4 regions of the Streptomyces sp. NPDC001508 genome follow, and region 1 is predicted to be linked to each of the others. Evidence: riboswitches for the same ligand, from Rfam matches in the RefSeq annotation. Region 1 holds a riboswitch; each other region holds the start of a gene.
The links. Region 1 has a riboswitch for cyclic di-AMP ahead of ABT245_RS41030 (transglycosylase family protein). Riboswitches for the same ligand answer to the same signal wherever they lie in the genome.

Region 1 (4,933 bases):
GAGCTGCTGCGCTACGACGGCCCGGTCGAGCTGGCCACCTGGCGGTTCGCCACCGAGCCGGTCAGCATCGGCGGGCAGCGGATCGCGCCGGGCGACCCCGTTCTCGTCGTCCTCGCCGCGGCGGACCGGGATCCGGAGCGGTTCGCCGACCCGGACGTGCTCGATCTCGGCCGACGTGACAATCAGCACCTCGGCTACGGCCACGGCATCCACTACTGCCTCGGCGCGCCGCTCGCCCGGCTGGAGGGCAGGTCCGCCCTCGCCGCCCTCCTCACCCGCCTCCCCGACCTGCGACTTGCGGTGGAACCTGCCGATCTGCGGTGGCGCGGCGGGCTCATCATGCGTGGACTGCGTACTTTGCCCGTAGAGTTCACGCCCGTCCGGCAAGAGGCCGGAATGGGAGATTCCGGAGCCCCTTGCCCCGACGGAAGATGACAGACCCTCAAGTTTGTGATCTTCATGTGATCTGCGCGGCATGAACTTGTGACAGGTGATCGTGTGCCGCTACGTTCACCCATCGGTGCGGTGTCCCGGTGTGGCCGCCGCGCCGGTCAGTGCTGTCGCGCGAAAGGCTTCCGCATGCTCTCCGGGAACGGTCGTCACCGGCGCCCCCGTCAGGCTCCGGCCTTCGTCGTCGCGGCCGGAGTGACCGGCTCCGCGATCGCCATCCCGCTGCTCGGCGCCACCGGCGCGAGCGCCGCCGACGGCACCACCTGGGACCGGGTCGCCGAGTGCGAGAGCGGCGGTTCATGGAGTGCCAGCACCGGCAACGGATACTTCGGCGGGCTGCAGATCTCGCAGCAGGACTGGGACGGACACGGCGGTCTTGAGTATGCGACGACCCCGGACCAGGCCAGCCGTTCGCAGCAGATAGCCGTGGCCGAGAAGATCCTCGCCGACCGGGGCACCACCCCGTGGGCGACCTGTGCCCTGCTCTCCGGGCTCACCTCGAAGTCGGGCTCCGTCGGCGTCGACACCGGCGTCACGGACGGCGGTTCGTCCGGCTCGACGGGCTCCACGAAGTCCGCCGGCCCGTCAGACACACAGAAATCGCTGGATTCCACCGATTCGCCGGAAGTATCTGAATCATCCGGCTCGACCGACTCGTCCTCGCCCTCCGACCCCGCGGCTTCCGGCACGGAGACCTCGCCGTCCACCTCGCCCTCGTCGAGCGCGAGCCCGAGCCCGAGCCCGAGCGTGAGCGCGAGCGCGAGCCGCGATGTGACGGACGGTCGTACGGATTCCACCGAGCCCGGCGGGTCGGCCTCGTCCGAGCCCGGCGCCTCGCCCAAGGACGACTCGCCCACCGAGGACCCCGAGTCCGCGGACTCGGACAACTCCTGGCGCAGCGGAGGCTCCTGGAGCCTGGTCGACACCGGATCCCTCGGGGGTGGTCGCCACCGGGGCGACAGTGCGGACGAGAACGGGGCGAGCGGGACGGCTGACCCGGGGTCAGACCCCTCCGGGCGGCACGCCTACACCGTCCGCGTAGGCGACACCCTCGCCTCCATCGCCGACTCCCTTGACGTGGACGGCGGCTGGCGTGCGCTCTACGCCGTCAACGAGAAGGCCATCGGTGCCGACCCGAACCACATCGCCCCCGGTCAGGCCCTGGATGTCGGGGTCGAAACGGGCGAAAAGTAGCGGGAGCTGACGTCCCGTTTCATGCGTCATGTCCGGTTTGTTGAAAGTGTGGGATGAGTCTCAGAAGCCCTGATCGTCTTTGAAATTCCGGCGATCGCGTGCCTACGGTCATGACCGCTCGCCACCGCGAGCCCCGGCTGCCGCAACGCCGAGTCCTGCCAGCGGCCGTACGGGAACAGTCGTCGCGTCAAGCGCCGTAGGCAGGAGCGGGGGACCCAAGGTAAGTGCCGCGCCGGTCGGTTGACCGAAGCGGCTCGGGGTGAAGCCACGCCTCCACACGGAGACGTGGCCGGGCAACTCAACCGGCCCGAACCCGACAGCTCACCTCGCAGGCGTCGGTGAGGGGATCCATCCATGCTGTTCTTCGGCAAGGGCAAGCACCGTCAGTCGTCCAAGGTCACCCGTGTCGTGGCGCTCGCCGGTGTCACCGGCGCCGCCGTCGCCGCCCCGCTGATGGCGGCCGGCAACGCCTCCGCCGCCAGCGCCTCCGAGTGGGACACCGTCGCCCAGTGCGAGTCCGGCGGCAACTGGTCCATCAACACCGGCAACGGCTACTACGGCGGCCTGCAGTTCTCGGCCTCCACCTGGGCCGCGTACGGCGGCACGCAGTACGCGGGCACCGCCGACAGGGCCAGCAAGTCGCAGCAGATAGCGATCGCCGAGAAGGTCCTCGCGGGCCAGGGCAAGGGTGCCTGGCCGGTCTGCGGCAAGGGCCTGTCCGGCGCCGCCTACAACGGCGGCGGCTCCGCGTCCGGCGGCAACACCGGCTCCTCGAACACCACCACGGGCGCCGGCTCGTCGAACGCCGGCTCCGGCGCCGGCTCGTCGAACACCGGTTCCGGTGCCGGTACTGGTTCTTCGAATTCTTCGAACGCCGGCACCGACCGTTCCACCGAGCGGCAGTCCGCCTCCCGTTCCGCCGACCGTCCGGCCGCGGACAAGACGGTCACCACCCCGACCGGCGAGAAGGTCAAGAAGGGTGACGGCGAGTACAAGGTCGTCAAGGGCGACACCCTCAGCTCGATCGCCGAGCGGCACGGCGTCAAGGGCGGCTGGCAGAAGCTGTTCCGGCTGAACCAGGACATCGTCGAGAACGCCGACCTCATCTACCCGGGTCAGCTGCTGCACCTGAAGTGACAGCCGGCCGACAGTCCGGCCACAGCCCCCGCACAGCGGCGCCCTCCACCGTGGAGGGCGCCCCGGGGCCGCCCCCGTCCCCACGGACCCCCCGCCCCGGCGCGTCTTCCCCCGTACGCGCCGGGGCGGGGCCTTTCCACACCGCGGTGACCAGGCGGACGGCATGGGCGCGGGCGGCGGCCGTGGAGACCTGCCGGCCCCCCACGCTCACCGCAGCCCCCTCACCCGCAGCCCCCTCACCCGCAGCCCCCTCACCGGCAGCCCTCTCACCCGCAGCCCCCTCACCGGCAGCCCTCTCGCCCGCAGCCCCCTCACCGGCAGCCCTCTCGCCCGCAGCCCTCTCGCCCGCAGCCCCCTCACCGGCAGCCCTCTCACCCGCCGTCCCCTCCCCGTCGCTCCCCTTGCTCCAGCCGCCCCAGCGCCCCAGCCGCCCCAGCGGCCCCCGGCCCCGCCCCCGCCTCCCGTCCCGCGTCTGAGGCGCCTCGGTCTCCGGCTGGTCGTCCGCGGCAGCTTCTTCTTCTCGTCCTCTCCCTGTCTCTCCGGGTCTTCCGTCGCGTCGTCTCCGTCTGCTGCGGCCCACGGTTTTCGCACCGCGCTTTGTTCCGGTTGGAAACAATGTGTACCGTCAGCCTGTCGTCACCCCGTCCACGGGGCGGTCGGCGACCGGCCGGGGGCCCCGGTCCGGTTAGGCTCTAGTCGCAAGGCGCACAGCCCCGCACTTCCAGCGTCACATTCCAAGAAGGAGATGCTCGTGCCGTCCATCGACGTCGTCGTAGCCCGGGAAATCCTGGACTCCCGAGGCAATCCCACGGTCGAGGTCGAGGTCGGCCTCGACGACGGCAGCACGGGTCGTGCCGCCGTCCCGTCCGGCGCCTCCACCGGCGCCTTCGAGGCCATCGAACTGCGTGACGGTGACCCCAACCGCTACCAGGGCAAGGGCGTCGAGAAGGCCGTCCTCGCCGTCATCGAGCAGATCGGCCCGGAGCTGGTCGGCTACGACGCCACCGAGCAGCGTCTGATCGATCAGGCCATGTTCGACCTGGACGCCACCGACAACAAGGGCTCGCTCGGCGCCAACGCCATCCTGGGCGTCTCCCTCGCCGTCGCCCACGCCGCCTCCGAGGCCAGCGACCTCCCCCTCTTCCGCTACCTGGGCGGCCCGAACGCGCACCTGCTGCCGGTGCCGATGATGAACATCCTGAACGGCGGCTCGCACGCCGACTCCAACGTGGACATCCAGGAGTTCATGATCGCCCCGATCGGCGCGGAGTCCTTCTCCGAGGCCCTGCGCTGGGGCGCCGAGGTCTACCACACCCTCAAGTCCGTCCTGAAGTCCAAGGGCCTGTCCACCGGCCTCGGCGACGAGGGCGGCTTCGCCCCGAACCTGGGCTCCAACCGCGATGCCCTCGACCTCATCCTCGAAGCGATCAAGCAGGCCGGCTACGTGCCCGGCGAGCAGATCGCCCTGGCGCTCGACGTCGCCGCCTCCGAGTTCTACAAGGAGGGCAAGTACGTCTTCGAGGGCAAGGAGCGCTCCGCCGCCGAGATGACGGAGTACTACGAGGAGCTGGTCGCGGCCTACCCGCTCGTCTCCATCGAGGACCCGCTGTTCGAGGACGACTGGGCCGGCTGGAAGGTCATCACGGACAAGCTCGGCGACAAGGTCCAGCTCGTCGGCGACGACCTGTTCGTCACCAACCCCGAGCGGCTGGCCCGCGGCATCGAGGAGGGCAGCGCCAACGCCCTGCTGGTCAAGGTCAACCAGATCGGCTCCCTGACCGAGACCCTGGACGCCGTCGAGCTGGCCCAGCGCAACGGCTTCAAGTGCATGATGTCCCACCGCTCCGGCGAGACCGAGGACGTCACCATCGCCGACCTGGCCGTCGCCACCAACTGCGGCCAGATCAAGACCGGCGCCCCGGCCCGCTCCGAGCGCGTCGCCAAGTACAACCAACTGCTGCGCATCGAGGAGATCCTCGACGACGCCGCGGTGTACGCGGGCCGCAGCGCGTTCCCCCGTTTCAAGGGCTGATCCGGTAAGGGCCAGGGCTCAGCCAGTCGTACGTACGTCCCCGTACCCGGTCCCGTACCGTGTCCGGGGACGTACGCGCGTATGACGCACGCAGGCAAGGGGAGGCGGGAGATGGCCGCG
Region 2 (4,933 bases), on a different contig from region 1:
CGCGGAGCCCGGAGCTCAGGGAACGCGAACCGGACACGGTACCTCCTGGTGGAGTCGGTGGAGTCCTCCATTATGGTCGGCCCGTGTGACACTCCGGGACCGGGCCGATCACCTCACCGGCCGCCGGGGCTTCGTGGAGACGGCCGGCATGCCGGCCCTCGATGCACGCCCTGATCGACCTGGCACCGGCCCCGCCCGCCGGCGCGCGGGACGGCCCCGCGAACCCCGCGGACCCAGCGAACCGCCATCCAGCGGATCGAGGCGCGGGGCGTGGCGGCGGTCCGGATCGCCGACGTGGCCGCCACGCCGGGGTGGGTGCGCAACGCACTCGTGCAGTACCGCGCACGAGCGCACTGCGCCAGTTGCGCGCTGCCGTGCGCCGATACGCTCCGACGGGCCGGGCCAAGGGCCGACGGCGGTGGGTCGACGGCTGGGCGGTGACGCCGCGCGAGCCGGCACTCCGGGACGTCACCCGAACCTGGACAGCCGGTGGAGGGCGGCGCTCGCCGAGGGCGTGGTGGCGGGCGAGATCGGATGCCCGTACCCGGCCGGCGCGGCGCTGCACCCGACGGCTCTCCTGGACGGGCTCGCCGTGCGACCCACGTCGTACCCGGACGCGGTGCCGCGGTCCCGGGCACGGTGCCGCGGTCCCGAGCGCAGTGTGGGTGCCCGGGTTCGCCTCGTCGGGGTCCACCGCCGCCTCGAGCCGTTGCCGCCGCCCTGGTGGACGAGGTGGTCTCCCGCGAACTGGGCCTGGGCCAAGAGACGCTGACGGCGCGGCTGGGCCGAGCCGCGCGCCCCGGTCCCCGCCCCGGTGGTTCAGGCCACGGATGCGATGCGTGTCCTGATGTCGTCAGGGGAGAGCGCGCCCTTGGCCGTCACATGGTCGCCCGAGGACTCGCCGCGCAGCCGGCGCCCGATCCACGGGACCAGGTACTGGCGGGCCCAGTGGACGTCGTCGCGGCGCACTTCGAGGGTGCCGCGGGGCGGCAGCGGCGGCCAGGGTTGCTCCGGGTCGGCCGGGACCTCGACGCCGAGCATCTGGCCGGCCCGCAGTGCGACGCGCGTGTGCCCCTCCGGCGAGAGGTGGAGGCGGTCGTCGTCCCAGGCCCTGCGGTCCTGTACGGCCTTCAGTGACCACAGGTCGAGCACGGGGCAGCCGTACCGGTCGGCGATGGCCCGGACGTGCCCGTTGTAGGTGGCGATCCTGCCGCGCAGATGCTTGAGCACGGGCACGCCGCGTGTGTCGAAGCCGGTCGTCACCATGACGGTGCCGGCCACCGCGGTGAGCCGGGCCACGGCCCGCTCGAAACGCTCGGCCACCTCGTCCGGGTCGGTGCCGGGCCGCAGGATGTCGTTGCCGCCCGCGCAGAAGGAGACGAGGTCCGGCGCGAGTTCGACCGCCTGGGGGATCTGCTCGGCCACGATCTGGTCGAGCAGCCGTCCGCGCACGGCGAGATTGGTGTACCGGAAGTCGCCCTCGGGGCGGCGGTCCGCGAGCAGGACCGCGAACCGGTCGGCCCAGCCGACGAACGCCCCGTCGGGGCCGGGGTCGCCGACGCCCTCGGTGAAGCTGTCTCCCACCGCCACGTACGACCCGATCACAGCTGTGTTGTCACTCTTCGAATCGTCTGCCACGTCGGTCCATGATTCCCCTTCGGATGTGACCTACGCGATCGTAGGAAAGGGTTGACGAACGGTGAGATAAGACACTCCCCAAGAGTTTCCCAACGCGGGAACAGGCCGGAGGGCGGGGGTGTTGGGCGAAGGATTGCCGCGCCCGCCGGGCGCACATGGCGTGGGCCGCACCGGGACTCCGGTGCGGCCCACGCCATGTGCGGGGGTGTCGCTGCCGTCAGACGGTGACGCCGTGTGTGCGGAGGTAGGCGAGCGGGTCCACGTCCGAGCCGTAGTTCGCCGTGGTGCGGATCTCGAAGTGCAGGTGCGGGCCCGTCACATTGCCGGTCGCACCGGACAGGCCGATCTGCTGGCCCGGGGTCACGGTCTGGCCGGCCGAGACGGACAGCCGCGACAGGTGGGCGTACTGCGCGTAGTAGCCGTCGGCGAGCTTGAGGACCACCTGGTTGCCGTAGGCACCGCCCCAGCCCGCGGAGACGACGGTGCCCGCGCCGACCGCCTTGAGCGAGGTGCCGGTCGGGACGACGAAGTCGACACCGGTGTGGTAACCGCTGGACCACATGCTGCCCGCCGTGTGGTAAGCGGTCCCGATCCGGGCGCCGTTGACCGGGAGGCCGTAGCCGGCGGTGTCGGTGGTGCCGGCGGTCCCGGTGTTCTGGGCGACCGGAGCGCTGTCGGACGAGGTGTCGGACGAAGAAGGCGCCGACGGCTGCGCGGACCCGGCGGACTCGGCGGACTCGGCGGACGAGGACTTCTCGGAGGACGGCTCGGTGGACGAGGAGTCGGTCCCCGTCCCGGCCCGCTCCCCGAGCGTGAGCTTCAGACCGGGGTGGATCAGCGAGGGATTGCCGCCGATGGCCTCACGGTTGTCCTGGTAGATCCGCTGCCAGCCGCCGCTGACTCCCTGTTCCTCGGCGATCTTGGCGAGCCAGTCGCCCTGCCGCACCGAGTACGTCCGGGTGCCGGAGTGCGCGGCGGCCGTCGTCTGCTCAACGGTGCCGGACTGGACGGACTGCTGCGCGGCGGCGCGGGGCGCCGAGTCGGGGGTGGCGGCGTGTGCCCCGGCGGCGCCGATGAGCGGCAGGGCGAGCGCGGCGCCGCCGGTTCCGGCGGCGGCGATGGAGCGGGTGAGTCGCTGGGACTTGGGACGGCGGTGCTTACCCTTCGCGGGCATGGCGAATTCCTCTCCGGCGCCTGCGAGGTGAGCTGTCGGGTTCGGGCTGGAGCTGCCCGGCCGCGCAGGGCGCGGCTTCACCCCTAGCCGTCCCGGAGACCGGGACAGGCAGTCGTGCCTGGTGGGTCCCCCGCTCCTGCCGGGCACGGGTGAGTGTGTGTCGGGGATCCGGGCGGCGGCAGGATTCGGCGGTCCGTCCGGATTGGTGGCGAACGTAAGCGAGCGGGACGCGAACGGACAAGGAGCCGCTTCACCCGGTGCGCGTTTCCCGTGATCCGTCGCGGGAATTCCCGGTCACCGTCCGTGCATGTCGCGGTGGCGGGCTTTCCCAATTCCCGCAAGAAGCCCGTGCATTACGTGGTCATGACGGACGACGCACCGTCACGGGTATGACGCTCCTCACGCCCCTCACCGCATAACCGGCAATCCAGACAGAAGAGTCAGACGCGGTACGGCCGAAGGACCGCGGTGTCCCGATCGTCGCGGAGTGCGGTGCGCAGCCCGTGGCACCACAGCACGGCATCACGGTCGGGTACGACCGTCCTCGGCGATGTCCGTCATAAAGCCTCACAAGTGCCCCCAGATCCGCTCACGCCGCACCATCATCAAGTGCGGCGAGCCTGTGGGGCAACGCCTGTGGATAACTCGCTGCCGCGGGAAATCCATGTCGTATGGTCGACGGCGTGCCCGTCGACGACCCACGTCGCGGGGAGTGACCGCGAGGAGCCTCCGTGACACAGCAGGTCCCGTCGACCGAACCCGAACTCGCCGGTGTGCGCAACTTCCGTGATGTGGGCGGACTGCCGACCGCGGACGGCCGGCGGGTGCGCCCCGGCGTGCTGTTCCGCAGCGGTCATCTGGCGCATGCGACCGAGTCCGACGCCGCGTTCCTCTCCTCCCTGGGCCTGCACACGATCTTCGACTTCCGCAACGGCGCCGACCAGAAGCTGGAGGGGCCGGACGTCGAACTGCCCGGCGTGCGCAACGTCAATCTGCCGCTGACCGACCCTGCGGACGGCGCCGAGTTCTGGACGATGGTCCGCGACGGCGACGTCGGCGAGCTGCGGCAGCTGCTCGGCGACGGCAAGGCCGAGCACCGGATGATCGTCTCGTACCGCTCGATCATCACGGAGCGCACCGCCGAGCACTCCCGGGTGCTGCACGCGCTGGCCGAGGACAGCGTCCCTGCGCTGATGCACTGCGCGGCGGGCAAGGACCGCGCGGGCCTGTCCATCGCCGTGACACTGCTCGCCCTCGGAGTGGAGCGCGAGGCGATCCTGGCCGACTATCTGGAGTCGAACGCCAAGCACCGCCGCTACCGGGTGCGCCGCAGCGGCGGCGCGGACACCGCGTACACCCCGGAGATCATGGAACTGATCAGCCCGCTGTTCGACGCGCGCGCCGAGTATCTGACGGCCGCCCTGGAGACCGTCGAGCAGACCTGGGGCGGTGTCGACGCCTATCTGGAGCAGGGGCTGGGTCTGGCGTCGCCGACCCGGGAGCGGCTGCGCGAGCGGCTGCTGGACTGACGGACGCTCACTTCGGGGCCGTCACCCGGCCGTCGTGCCGTCGCCGCTCATCCCTTGGCGCCCACCTCGAACAGCAGATAGATGAAGCCCGCCACGATGTGGCCGACGGCGATGTAGATGATCAGCCGGACCCACAGGGCGCGCGGGAACTTCTCCTCCATGTCAGTCATGGCAGCTCTCCAGTGATGGGGCCCAGGCACAGCGCGGCCGTGGGACTTTGCAGCAGGGTGTGGACGAACAGAAGCTCCACCCCGCCGTGGTCCTCGGCGGCGAGGCGGTGCGGGGTCAGCGAGTCGAAGTGCGCGCTGTCGCCGGGAGCGAGGACATGGGCGGTGTCCCCGAGGCGCAGGGCGAGCCGGCCCTTGAGGACGTACAGCCACTCCTCGCCGGGGTGCACGCGCACGATGTCGCGCTGCGAGCCGTGGGGCACGCGGACGCGCAGTGCCTGCATGCCGCGGCCGGGGGCGCCGGCCTGCCAGTAGGTCCAGCCGCCCGCACGGGTCGGTTCCATGTCGGCGGCGCGCACGATCGCGTCCCGGTCGGCGACGGTCTCGCCGAGCAGTTCCGAGACGGTCGTACCGTAGACGCGGGC
Region 3 (4,933 bases), on a different contig from region 1:
CCGCCCGCGGTGATCAGCTTCGCCCCGGCCAGCGCCGAGATGGCGAGCGCGCCGGCCAGCACCCAGTGGTCCCCGGCCCCGTCGAGCAGCTGCCGGGCGTCGAACCGGGCCAGCGCGACCGGATAGAGCGCCAGCCCCAGCCAGAACAGCACCAGCGCCGTGTGCGCGAGCCACGCCGTCGACTCCGCGGCGGCCAGGGTGGCGCCGAGCACGGCGAGCCCCTGGGTGGCCACACAGATCAGGAACACCGTCCCGGGCATCCGCCGCCGCAGGCCCCGTCCGGCGAGGAACAGCAGCACCGGCCAGAGCACGGAGGCCAGGGCGAGCAGCACGGCGGCGAGGGTGTGCCCGCCGAGCACGGAGATCCGGGTGCCGAGCACCGTCGTCGCGGCCACGGCGGTGAGCGCGTCCGGCCTTCGCGCCTCGGCCGGCCATCGCTCCCGGTCGCGCAGCATGCCCGCGACGAAGTCCACGGCGAGCGCAGCCCAGGCGACACAGCTCAGCGCCAGCGCGATCAGGGACAGAACCTCGTACCCGGTCAGGTACAGACCCAGCGAGACGATGCCGGTCGCCATCACGGCGGCCCCGGCCGCCGGCGGACGCTGCGCCCACCAGGCGCGAAGGGGTGAGGTGCCGGGCATGCGCCCGATGCTAGGGAGCACCGGGCGCGCCGACGGCGTGGCACGCGCGCGTACGTCCCAAAAACGCGCGGGCGCCGGACACGGCGGGACACGAACGCGCGTGGAGGCGAGCCGGACACCGTCTGTACGACGGCTATCGCAGAGAACGCGCCCACGCGCGCGTGGCGGCGGGAGCACCATCGACCTCTTCGACGGTCGACCAGAACGCGCCCACGCGCGCGTGGAGGCGAGCCCGGCCGGTCAGGCCGGCCGTACCACGCTGTGGATGATCGAACTCCCGGCGTAGTAGATCGACTCCTCGCGGACGTAGGCGCCCGGCTTCGGAGCGTGGATCATCATGCCGTCGCCGATGTAGAGGCCCACGTGGGTGACGTCGTCGTAGAAGAAGATCAGGTCGCCCGCCTGTGCGTCGGCGAGGGAGACCGTGGTGCCGGCGTCGACCTGGCTGTAGGTGGTGCGCGGCAGGCTGACGCCCGCGGCCTTCCAGGCGGCCTGGGTGAGCCCCGAGCAGTCGTAGGAGTCGGGTCCGGTCGCGCCCCAGACGTACGGCTTGCCGATCTGCGCGCGGGCGAACGCGATCGCCTTCTCGGCCTTGGTGGCGTAGCCGGAGCCGGAGGAAGAGGACGACGAAGAGGAAGAAGACGACGAAGAAGACGACGAAGAGGACGAGGAACCCGCGGAGTTCGACGCGTCGCTCTTCTGCCGGGCCGCCTCCTGCTCCGCCTGCTTCTTGGCCAGCTCGGCCGCCTTCCGCGCGGCCTCCTCCTGCTTGCGCTTCTCGATCGCCGCGAGCCGTGCCTTCTCCTCCGCCGTCAGCTTCGACAGCAACTGGCGCGCGGTGGAGAGCTTCTTCTGGACGGTGGCCTTGGCGGTCTGGAGTTCGTCCTGCGACTCGGTGAGCGTCTCCAGGCTCTTGGTGGCCTCCCGCCGCTTCTTCATGGTCGCCGACTGCTCGGTGACGTAGTCGTCGACCGCGGTCTTCTGACGCGAGGTCAGCCGGCTCATCAGCTGGGTCTGGTCGAAGTAGTCCTGCGGGGTGTCCGAGAGCAGGAAGGTGGCGGTGTCGGGGGAGGCGGCCCCGGTCCGGTACTGCGCGGCGGCGAACGTCCCCAGTTCCTCACGGGCCTTGTTGAGCCGGCTCGTGCGCCGGGCGACGTCGTCCAGGAGGGTGTCGACCTGCTTGCGCTGCTTGCCGGTCTTCTCCTTGGCCGCGTTGTACTTCTCGGTCGCCGACTCGGCCTGCCGGTACAGGTCGTCGACCTTCCGCTGCACCTCCTCCACGCTGGGCCGGTCGCCGTCGGGAGTGGGGGCGGCGTTCGCCGTCTGGGAGAGCAGGGCCACGGAGGTGAGGGCGGCGGTGGCCAGGGCGGGGGTCCGTATGCCGGTCGCGCGGGTACCCGCGGAGCGCGACTTGCGATGCGACGCCAAGGGAGGCGACTCCTTCCGTGCTCCGCCTACCGAGTTAGCTGTCGGGTTCGGGCGGGTGGTTCGGAAGGCTTGCCCTACGGCCCCTCCCCATGCGGGAGTTGGGCCGATTCACCCCAAGGTCGGTGTGGGTCCCCGGCTCCGCGCACCACGCGGGCGCGCCGGACTCGGCGGAGGCCGTGCGGCCCGGCGACGTTCGCCGGTGGGGGTCGTACGGCCTGCCCGGCACGGTAGCCAACTCGTGTGGCCCCTGTGAAGGTTGATGGGTGATATGCCCGATACATTTTCGTGACCTGTCAGGGGGATTCCGTCTGGGTGACAGGGCGATTCCGTACGGTGAGCGGTTTGCGCGGCCTGCGCCCGGAAGCGGGCCCGCCGGAGGAACCGGGCCATCTTCCCGGGGCGGCCGCGGGTTGTCGGTGGCGCGGCCTAGACTCGGAGAGCGATGAGCAGCCTCTTTGACGACAGCTTCCTGGCGGACCTCCGAGCCCCCCGAGGGCAGGACGAGGAGCCCCCGCCGCCGCCCGAGGACGATCACGCTCCGGAGCCGGTTCCGGACGATCTGTTCGGCGGGAAGTTCGACGTGCCCCCGGACCGGGACTCCTATTACGGCAACGGCGCCCCACGGCCGGTCATCGACCCGGCCACGCTTCTGCACGGGCTGAACGAGAACCAGCGCGCCGCCGTCGTGCACGCCGGCTCCCCGCTGCTCATCGTGGCCGGCGCCGGCTCCGGCAAGACCCGGGTGCTCACGCACCGCATCGCCCATCTGCTGGCGGAGCGCAAGGTGCACCCGGGGCAGATCCTCGCGATCACCTTCACCAACAAGGCCGCGGGCGAGATGAAGGAGCGCGTCGAGCACCTCGTCGGCCCGCGCGCCAACGCCATGTGGGTGATGACCTTCCACAGCGCGTGCGTGCGCATTCTGCGCCGTGAGAGCAAGCGCCTCGGCTTCACCTCGTCCTTCTCGATCTACGACGCCGCCGACTCCAAGCGTCTGATGGCCCTGGTCTGCCGCGATCTGGACCTCGACCCGAAGCGCTTCCCGCCCAAGTCCTTCAGCGCCAAGATCTCCAACCTGAAGAACGAGCTGATCGACGAGGAGGACTTCGCCGCCCGGGCGAGCGACGGATTCGAGAAGACCCTCGCCCAGGCGTACGCCCTCTACCAGTCCCGTCTCCGCGAGGCGAACGCGCTCGACTTCGACGACCTGATCATGACCACGGTCAATCTGCTGCGCGCCTTCCCGGATGTCGCCGAGCACTACCGCCGCCGCTTCCGCCATGTGCTCGTGGACGAGTACCAGGACACCAACCACGCGCAGTACGCCCTCGTGCGCGAACTCGTCGGGACCGCCGAGCAGCCGGTGGACGTGCCGCCGGGCGAGCACGACCTGCCGCCCGCCGAACTGTGCGTCGTGGGCGACGCCGACCAGTCGATCTACGCCTTCCGCGGCGCGACCATCCGCAACATCCTCCAGTTCGAGGAGGACTACCCGGACGCGATGACGATCCTGCTGGAGCAGAACTACCGGTCCACGCAGACGATCCTGTCCGCAGCCAACGCCGTCATCGAGCGCAACGAGTCCCGCCGCCCCAAGAACCTGTGGACCAACGCGGGCGCGGGCGCCACGATCACCGGGTATGTCGCGGACACCGAGCACGACGAGGCGCAGTTCGTCGCCGACGAGATAGACCGGCTGACCGACGCGGGCGAGGCCAAGGCCGGCGATGTCGCCGTGTTCTACCGCACCAACGCCCAGTCCCGTGTCTTCGAAGAAGTCTTCATCCGCGTCGGCCTGCCCTACAAGGTCGTCGGCGGTGTCCGCTTCTACGAGCGCAAGGAGGTCCGGGACGTCCTCGCCTATCTGCGGGTGCTGGCCAACCCGGAGGACTCGGTCCCGCTGCGCCGCATCCTGAACGTGCCCAAGCGCGGCATCGGCGAGCGCGCGGAGGCGATGATCGACGCACTCGCGCAGCGCGAGAAGATCAGCTTCCCGCAGGCGCTGCGCCGCGTGGACGAAGCGTACGGCATGGCCGCCCGGTCCACCAACGCCGTCCAGCGGTTCAACACGCTGATGGAGGAGCTGCGTACGATCGTCGAGTCCGGCGCGGGCCCGGCGACCGTCCTGGAGGCGGTGCTGGAACGCACCGGCTATCTCGCCGAGTTGCAGGCCTCGACCGACCCGCAGGATGAGACCCGGATCGAGAACCTTCAGGAACTCGCCTCCGTGGCCCTGGAGTTCGAGCAGGAGCGCGGCGAGGGAGAGACGGCCGCGGGAGGCACGCTCGCCGACTTCCTGGAGCAGGTCGCGCTGGTCGCCGACTCCGACCAGATCCCGGACGAGGAGGAGGGCGACGGCGTCATCACCCTGATGACCCTGCACACCGCCAAGGGCCTTGAGTTCCCGGTGGTCTTCCTGACCGGCATGGAGGACGGCGTCTTCCCGCACATGCGCGCCCTCGGCCAGACCAAGGAACTGGAGGAGGAGCGGCGCCTGGCGTACGTCGGCATCACGCGCGCGCGGGAGCGGCTCTACCTCACCCGGTCCACCATGCGCAGCGCCTGGGGCCAGCCCTCGTACAACCCGCCGTCGCGGTTCCTGGAGGAGATCCCGGCCGCCCACCTGGAGTGGAAGCGGACGGGAGCCGTGGCGCCCGTGTCGTCCGGACCGTCCTCCGGCATCGCGGCCTCGCTGTCGTCGTCCCGCTCCCGTTCCTCCGCGGCGGGCGCGTCCGGGTTCGCCACGCGCAGGACGTCGGAGAAGCCGGTGGTCTCCCTGGCCGTCGGCGACCGGGTCACCCACGACCAGTTCGGGCTCGGCACGGTCGTCGCCGTGGCGGGCACGGGGGACAAGGCCCAGGCGA
Region 4 (4,933 bases), on a different contig from region 1:
GGGGTGGTGATAGCGGGGGTCACCGCCACCGGGTTCGCCTTCACCGAGAACATCCTCTACCTCGGTACGGCCTTCGGCACGGACCAGCTCACCGGCGACCGCGGCATCGCCTCCGTCACCGCCGCCACCTTCTTCGTGCGCGTCATCATGTCCCCGTTCGCGCACCCCCTCTTCACCGTCCTGACCGGCATCGGCTTCGGTATCGCCGCGCGCGCCGCGGACCGCGGGCCCGCGCGGCGGGTCCTGCTGCCGCTGTGCGGGCTGCTGCTGGCGATGGGCATGCACGCGTTCTGGAACGGTTCGTCCACCTTCGGCGATTACGGGTTCTTCGCCGTGTACGGGGTGTTCATGGTGCCGGCGTTCGGGCTGCTGACCTGGCTGGCGATCTGGACCCGGCAGCGCGAGCTGCGGACCGTGCGGGAGGAACTGCCGGCGTATGTGTTCGCGGGCTGGCTGGGACCCGCCGAGCCGTTCGCGCTGGGCTCGATGGGGGCGCGGCGGCTGGCCCGGGACTACGCCGGCCACCACCTCGGCAAGCAGGCGGCGCGGGCGGTGGCCCAGTACGAGGCGTACGCGACATCCCTGGCGTTCCTGCGGCAGCGCGGCCGGCGGGGGCGGGCCGGCGCGGACTTCGTCGTACGGGAGCGGGAGTTGCTGGCCGAGCTGTGGCAGCGGCGGGAGGTGGCCCGGCCGGCCCTGGAGTACGCGGCACGGTCGAACGCGTCGGCGTGGCCGGGTCCCGGCGCCCCGACGCCGTACGGCTACTCGCGGCTGCCCCATGCCCATCCGACGGCGCCGTACCCGACGTACAACCCTTACCGGTCATAGCCCTGGACGCCACGCTGAGCCGCCGACTTTGCCCCGGCCTCGGCGAGAGTCCCCGCCGCGCGACGGCGGGGACCGTAGGGACACACGAGGGGCGGCGGCCCCGGCGAGAGGCGGAAGGGCCCTGAGGAACGACCGGGGGCGCACGCCATGAACCCCGAGCGCCCCGGGACGCACAGCCATGGGGCGCGGGGAACTGCGCGAGAACTCACGACGCTCCCCCAGCCGATCGACAACCTCCCCTCAGGCGGACCGCATTCGCCAGGTCAGGACGAAGCCCGGGTGAGGCGGTCGGTTTCCTCTTCCGTCAGGGTGAGGTCGGCCGCGGCGAGCAGGGCCGGGAGCTGGTCCACGGTCCGGGCCGAGGCGATCGGGGCGACCACCGTCGGCTGGGCCGCGAGCCACGCCAGCGCCACGCTGGGCACGGCGACACCGTGGGCGGCGGCGATCTCGTCCAGGGCCGTGAGGACCTTCTGGCCGCGCTCGCTCTGCAGGTGCTTGGCCGCGCCCTTGGCCCGCACGCTGTCGACGGTCGTACCGGGGCGGTACTTGCCCGTGAGGAAGCCGGCCGCCAGGGAGTAGTACGGGAGGGCGGCGAGTCCGGCGCGGGCGGCGACGTCCTGGAGCGGGCCCTCGTAGGTGTCGCGCGAGACCAGGTTGTAGTGCGGCTGGAGCGCCACGTACCGGGCGAGGCCCTCGCGGTCGGAGAAGTCCAGGGACGCCTGGAGCCGCTCCGCGCTGATGTTGGACGCGGCGATGTACCGCACCTTGCCGACCCGCACCAGCTCGTCGAGCGCGCCGATGATCTCCTCGACCGGCACGTCCGGCTTGTCGAAGTGCGTGTAGTAGAGGTCGATGTGGTCGGTGTCGAGCCGGCGCAGCGAGGCGTCCGCCGCGGCCTTGATGTTGGCGGCGGACAGTCCCGGGTGGTCGGGGTGCTGGCTGACCTTGGTGGCGATCAGCACGTCCGAACGGTTGCCGCGCGCCTTGACCCACCTGCCGATGATCGTCTCGGACTCGCCGCCCTTGTTGCCCTCGACCCACGCGGAGTAGGAGTCGGCGGTGTCGATGAGGTTGCCGCCGGCGGCCGTGTAGGCGTCGAGGACGGCGAAGGACGTCGGCTCGTCGGCGCTCCAGCCGAAGACGTTGCCGCCGAGGGCGAGCGGGAAGACCTCAAGATCGGAGGAACCGAGTTTGTGAAGGGAAGTCATACTCGCGTTCAACGCGCCCACCGGAACCCGCGATTCCATCATCGTGCGCAAAGACCGTGTAAACACCGGACCGGCAGCCCTGACGTCGGGGGGATGGGCGCCAGGACCGCCGGGGAACGGGGGGTGTGCGGGGAGATGCCGGGTGGGTCAGGGGGTGAGGCCCTTGCTGCGCAGCCAGGCCATCGGGTCGATGCCGCTGGACTGGCCGCCGGGGTGCACCTCCAGGTGGAGGTGGGGTCCGGTGACATTGCCCGTGGCGCCCACGCGGCCGATGACGTCCCCGGTGTTGACCTTCTGCCCGACGCTGACGCTGATCGACGACTGGTGGCAGAACCACAGCTCGGTGCCGTCGTCCAGGGTGAGGATCGTGCGGTAGCCGTAGGAGCCGGCCCAGCCCGCCTCGGTGATCGTGCCGGTGTGCACGGCCTTGATCAGCGTGCCCGTGGGGGCGGCGAAGTCGAGGCCGGTGTGGTAGCCGGAGGACCACATGGAGCCGGCCTGGCCGAAGGTGCTGGTAATCGTGTACGAGGAGGTCGGCAGGCTGTACTGCCTGGCCAGCGCGGCCAGCCGCGCCTCCTCGGCCTTCTTCTTGGCGGCGGCCTCCGCCTTCTCCTTGGCGGCGGCGGCCCGGGCCGCGGCCTCCTTCTCCGCCTTGGCCGCCGCGTCGGCGGCCTCCTGGTCGGCGGCGGACACGGCCGCGGCGACGGCCTTGGTCTCGGCCTGGCCCTGCTGCTGCTCGGCCTGGGCCATGATGCGGTTGCGCAGCGCCTCGCCGGCGTCGGTGGTGCCCTCGGCGCTGTCGGCCTCGGTCACGCCGACGCTGCTCAGGGCGGTCGCGGAGCCCTTGGTGGCCTCGGTGCCCGCGCCGTCGCCGTCGCCGAGCAGGGAACCGACGGAGGGCAGGTCGGGCATGGAGATGGACACCGGCGGCTTGCCGGTGTTGGCGCTGGCCATGCCGCCCGCGCCGACGGCGGCTATGACGCCGACGCCGAGGACCGTGGAGCTGCGGGCGAGTCCGCCGCCGCGCTGTCTGGCGACGCGATGCCGGCCGCGGAGCGGGCGGATGGAGTCCTCGGTGGGGTTCCACTCCTCCCAAGGGCCCTCGTCGGTGCGGTAGTTGCCATAGCCGAAGGTCTCGGTGCCGTACTGGCTCGGCGCGAACGGGGCTTCTGGGGCGGGCCGGTTGGACGCCACTCGGGCGTACTCCTTTCCTTCCTCCGCCTACCGGGTTAGCTGACGGGTTCGGAGCAGGAAGGTCTCCTACGCGCGTATACCGGCCGTGTCTCCACGGCGGTGTCCGCGTGATTCACCCCAAGGTGGTGGTTCCCCGGTTCCCTTGCGGGATTCGGCGCGTGAGCACGGAGCCGCCTCTTGTGACGACTGGGACAACCGCGCTGCGTTATCGAACGTTAATAGACCCGGCGGGCAGATTCCAAGCCGTTCAGCTTGATCATTAACGCTTTCCGGCATGGACTTACCACTCAGGACCTGCGAAAATCGGGCAAGTTGACCACGCGCGCTCGGAAACTCGGGCAACCCACGGGACTTGACGGTGTTTCAGTTGTTATGCGGAGGGCAGTCGTCCGATCACCGCTCGTGACCGTGAGCGAGCCGCGTCACCGTGGGCGGAAAACACTCAGGGCCGGAATCCATGTACTGGATTCCGGCCCTGAGCCTTCGTAGCGGGGACAGGATTTGAACCTGCGACCTCTGGGTTATGAGCCCAGCGAGCTACCGAGCTGCTCCACCCCGCGTCGGTGTTCCACCAGTGTACGCCATGAACAGGAGGGCGAGCACACGGATAACCTCCGGGCCCTTCCCGGGGGCCGCCCGGCGGTCGGCGGCCTCTTTCCCCGGGCCGGGCGGGCGCGGCCCTCAGTCGAGCAGATGGCGGTTCGGCTCCCTGGCCGCGGTCTCGTACTCGGGCAGGACGACGACGTCGACGCCCGCGGCCGTCAGCAGCCCGCTTCCGTCGGCCGCCGCGACGAACGTGTCCGGCTCCCGCCAGGCCGTGACCACCCGGCGCACCCCCGCGTCCAGGATCAGCCGAGCGCAGGGCGCGGGCCGCGAGGCCCGCCGGGCGCACGGCTCAAGGCTGCTGTAGACCGTGGCCCCGGCCAGCCGTGGATCCGCCGGGTCGGTCTTGGCGAGTGCGGCCTCCTCCGCGTGGACCACCGGGTCGCCCGCCTCCCGGGAGAATCCGCGTGCCAGCTCCGTCCCGTCCGCGGCCACCACGACCGCGCCCACGCTGAACGCCGTGCGCGAGGGCGGGCACCGCGCCGCCAGTTCGCAGGCGATCCGCAGCCAGTGCCGGTCCGCGGCGACGGCCGCCGGACCGCTCCCTGGGGCGGTCGGCTCGTACCGCATCAAAACCACGTCCTCGATCCGCCGGGTCTCCAGCAGCCGCAGCCGCCCGCGCTGGTACTCCCCCGGCCCGAACAGCCGGGGCGCCCCCGGGTCCCCGACGAGCAACGGGGCGACGACGAGCTGGAGTTCGTCGGCGAGACCCTGCCGGAGCAGTTGCGTGTGGACGCTCCCGCCGCCCTCGACCATCAGGCGCCGCACCCCACGCGCCGTGTACAGGTGGGACAGGAGGGCCGGCCAGTCGAGGCGGGGGCCCAGCGGGACGACATCGGCGGCGATACCGGCCCGCCGCGCCCGCTCGGCGCCCTCGTCCGTCGCGTAGAGGACCTTCTCGCCGCCGGTGTGCCAGAACCACGCGTCCGGGTCCAGGTCGCCCGAGCCGCTGACGGCGACCTTGAGCGGGTACTCCGGCCGGCCGGCGGCGAGCCGGGCCGTGCGCCGCTCGGGCGCGTTGACCAGCAGCCGCGGGTTGTCGGCGCGGATGGTGCCCGCGCCGATCAGGATCGCGTCGACGGACGCCCGCACCGCGTCGA

Region 2: another riboswitch for cyclic di-AMP. It lies ahead of ABT245_RS44855 (M23 family metallopeptidase); the one in region 1 lies ahead of ABT245_RS41030 (transglycosylase family protein).
Region 3: another riboswitch for cyclic di-AMP. It lies ahead of ABT245_RS38670 (C40 family peptidase); the one in region 1 lies ahead of ABT245_RS41030 (transglycosylase family protein).
Region 4: another riboswitch for cyclic di-AMP. It lies ahead of ABT245_RS41520 (M23 family metallopeptidase); the one in region 1 lies ahead of ABT245_RS41030 (transglycosylase family protein).

Annotation. Positions count from the first base shown of each region.
Region 1 covers NZ_JBEPAP010000081.1:13,435-18,367, forward strand. The annotation lists gene ABT245_RS41020 (cytochrome P450 family protein) at 1-435, shown strand, start outside; gene ABT245_RS41025 (transglycosylase family protein) at 580-1,644, shown strand; cyclic di-AMP (ydaO/yuaA leader) riboswitch at 1,827-1,994, shown strand; gene ABT245_RS41030 (transglycosylase family protein) at 1,999-2,781, shown strand; gene eno (phosphopyruvate hydratase) at 3,527-4,813, shown strand; gene ABT245_RS41040 (FtsB family cell division protein) at 4,925-4,933, shown strand, end outside.
Region 2 covers NZ_JBEPAP010000114.1:4,194-9,126, forward strand. The annotation lists gene ABT245_RS44840 (MBL fold metallo-hydrolase) at 1-37, opposite strand, end outside; partial or broken gene ABT245_RS44845 (TetR family transcriptional regulator C-terminal domain-containing protein) at 247-772, shown strand; gene ABT245_RS44850 (SGNH/GDSL hydrolase family protein) at 820-1,605, opposite strand; gene ABT245_RS44855 (M23 family metallopeptidase) at 1,856-2,812, opposite strand; cyclic di-AMP (ydaO/yuaA leader) riboswitch at 2,817-2,974, opposite strand; gene ABT245_RS44860 (tyrosine-protein phosphatase) at 3,544-4,341, shown strand; gene ABT245_RS44865 (DUF6126 family protein) at 4,389-4,511, opposite strand; gene ABT245_RS44870 (helix-turn-helix domain-containing protein) at 4,508-4,933, opposite strand, start outside.
Region 3 covers NZ_JBEPAP010000070.1:25,236-30,168, forward strand. The annotation lists gene ABT245_RS38665 (tellurite resistance/C4-dicarboxylate transporter family protein) at 1-641, opposite strand, end outside; gene ABT245_RS38670 (C40 family peptidase) at 882-2,069, opposite strand; cyclic di-AMP (ydaO/yuaA leader) riboswitch at 2,078-2,249, opposite strand; gene pcrA (DNA helicase PcrA) at 2,512-4,933, shown strand, end outside.
Region 4 covers NZ_JBEPAP010000084.1:10,869-15,801, reverse strand. The annotation lists gene ABT245_RS41530 (PrsW family intramembrane metalloprotease) at 1-828, shown strand, start outside; gene ABT245_RS41525 (aldo/keto reductase) at 1,092-2,036, opposite strand; gene ABT245_RS41520 (M23 family metallopeptidase) at 2,184-3,230, opposite strand; cyclic di-AMP (ydaO/yuaA leader) riboswitch at 3,240-3,397, opposite strand; tRNA gene ABT245_RS41515 (tRNA-Met) at 3,717-3,790, opposite strand; gene ABT245_RS41510 (dihydrofolate reductase family protein) at 3,912-4,933, opposite strand, start outside.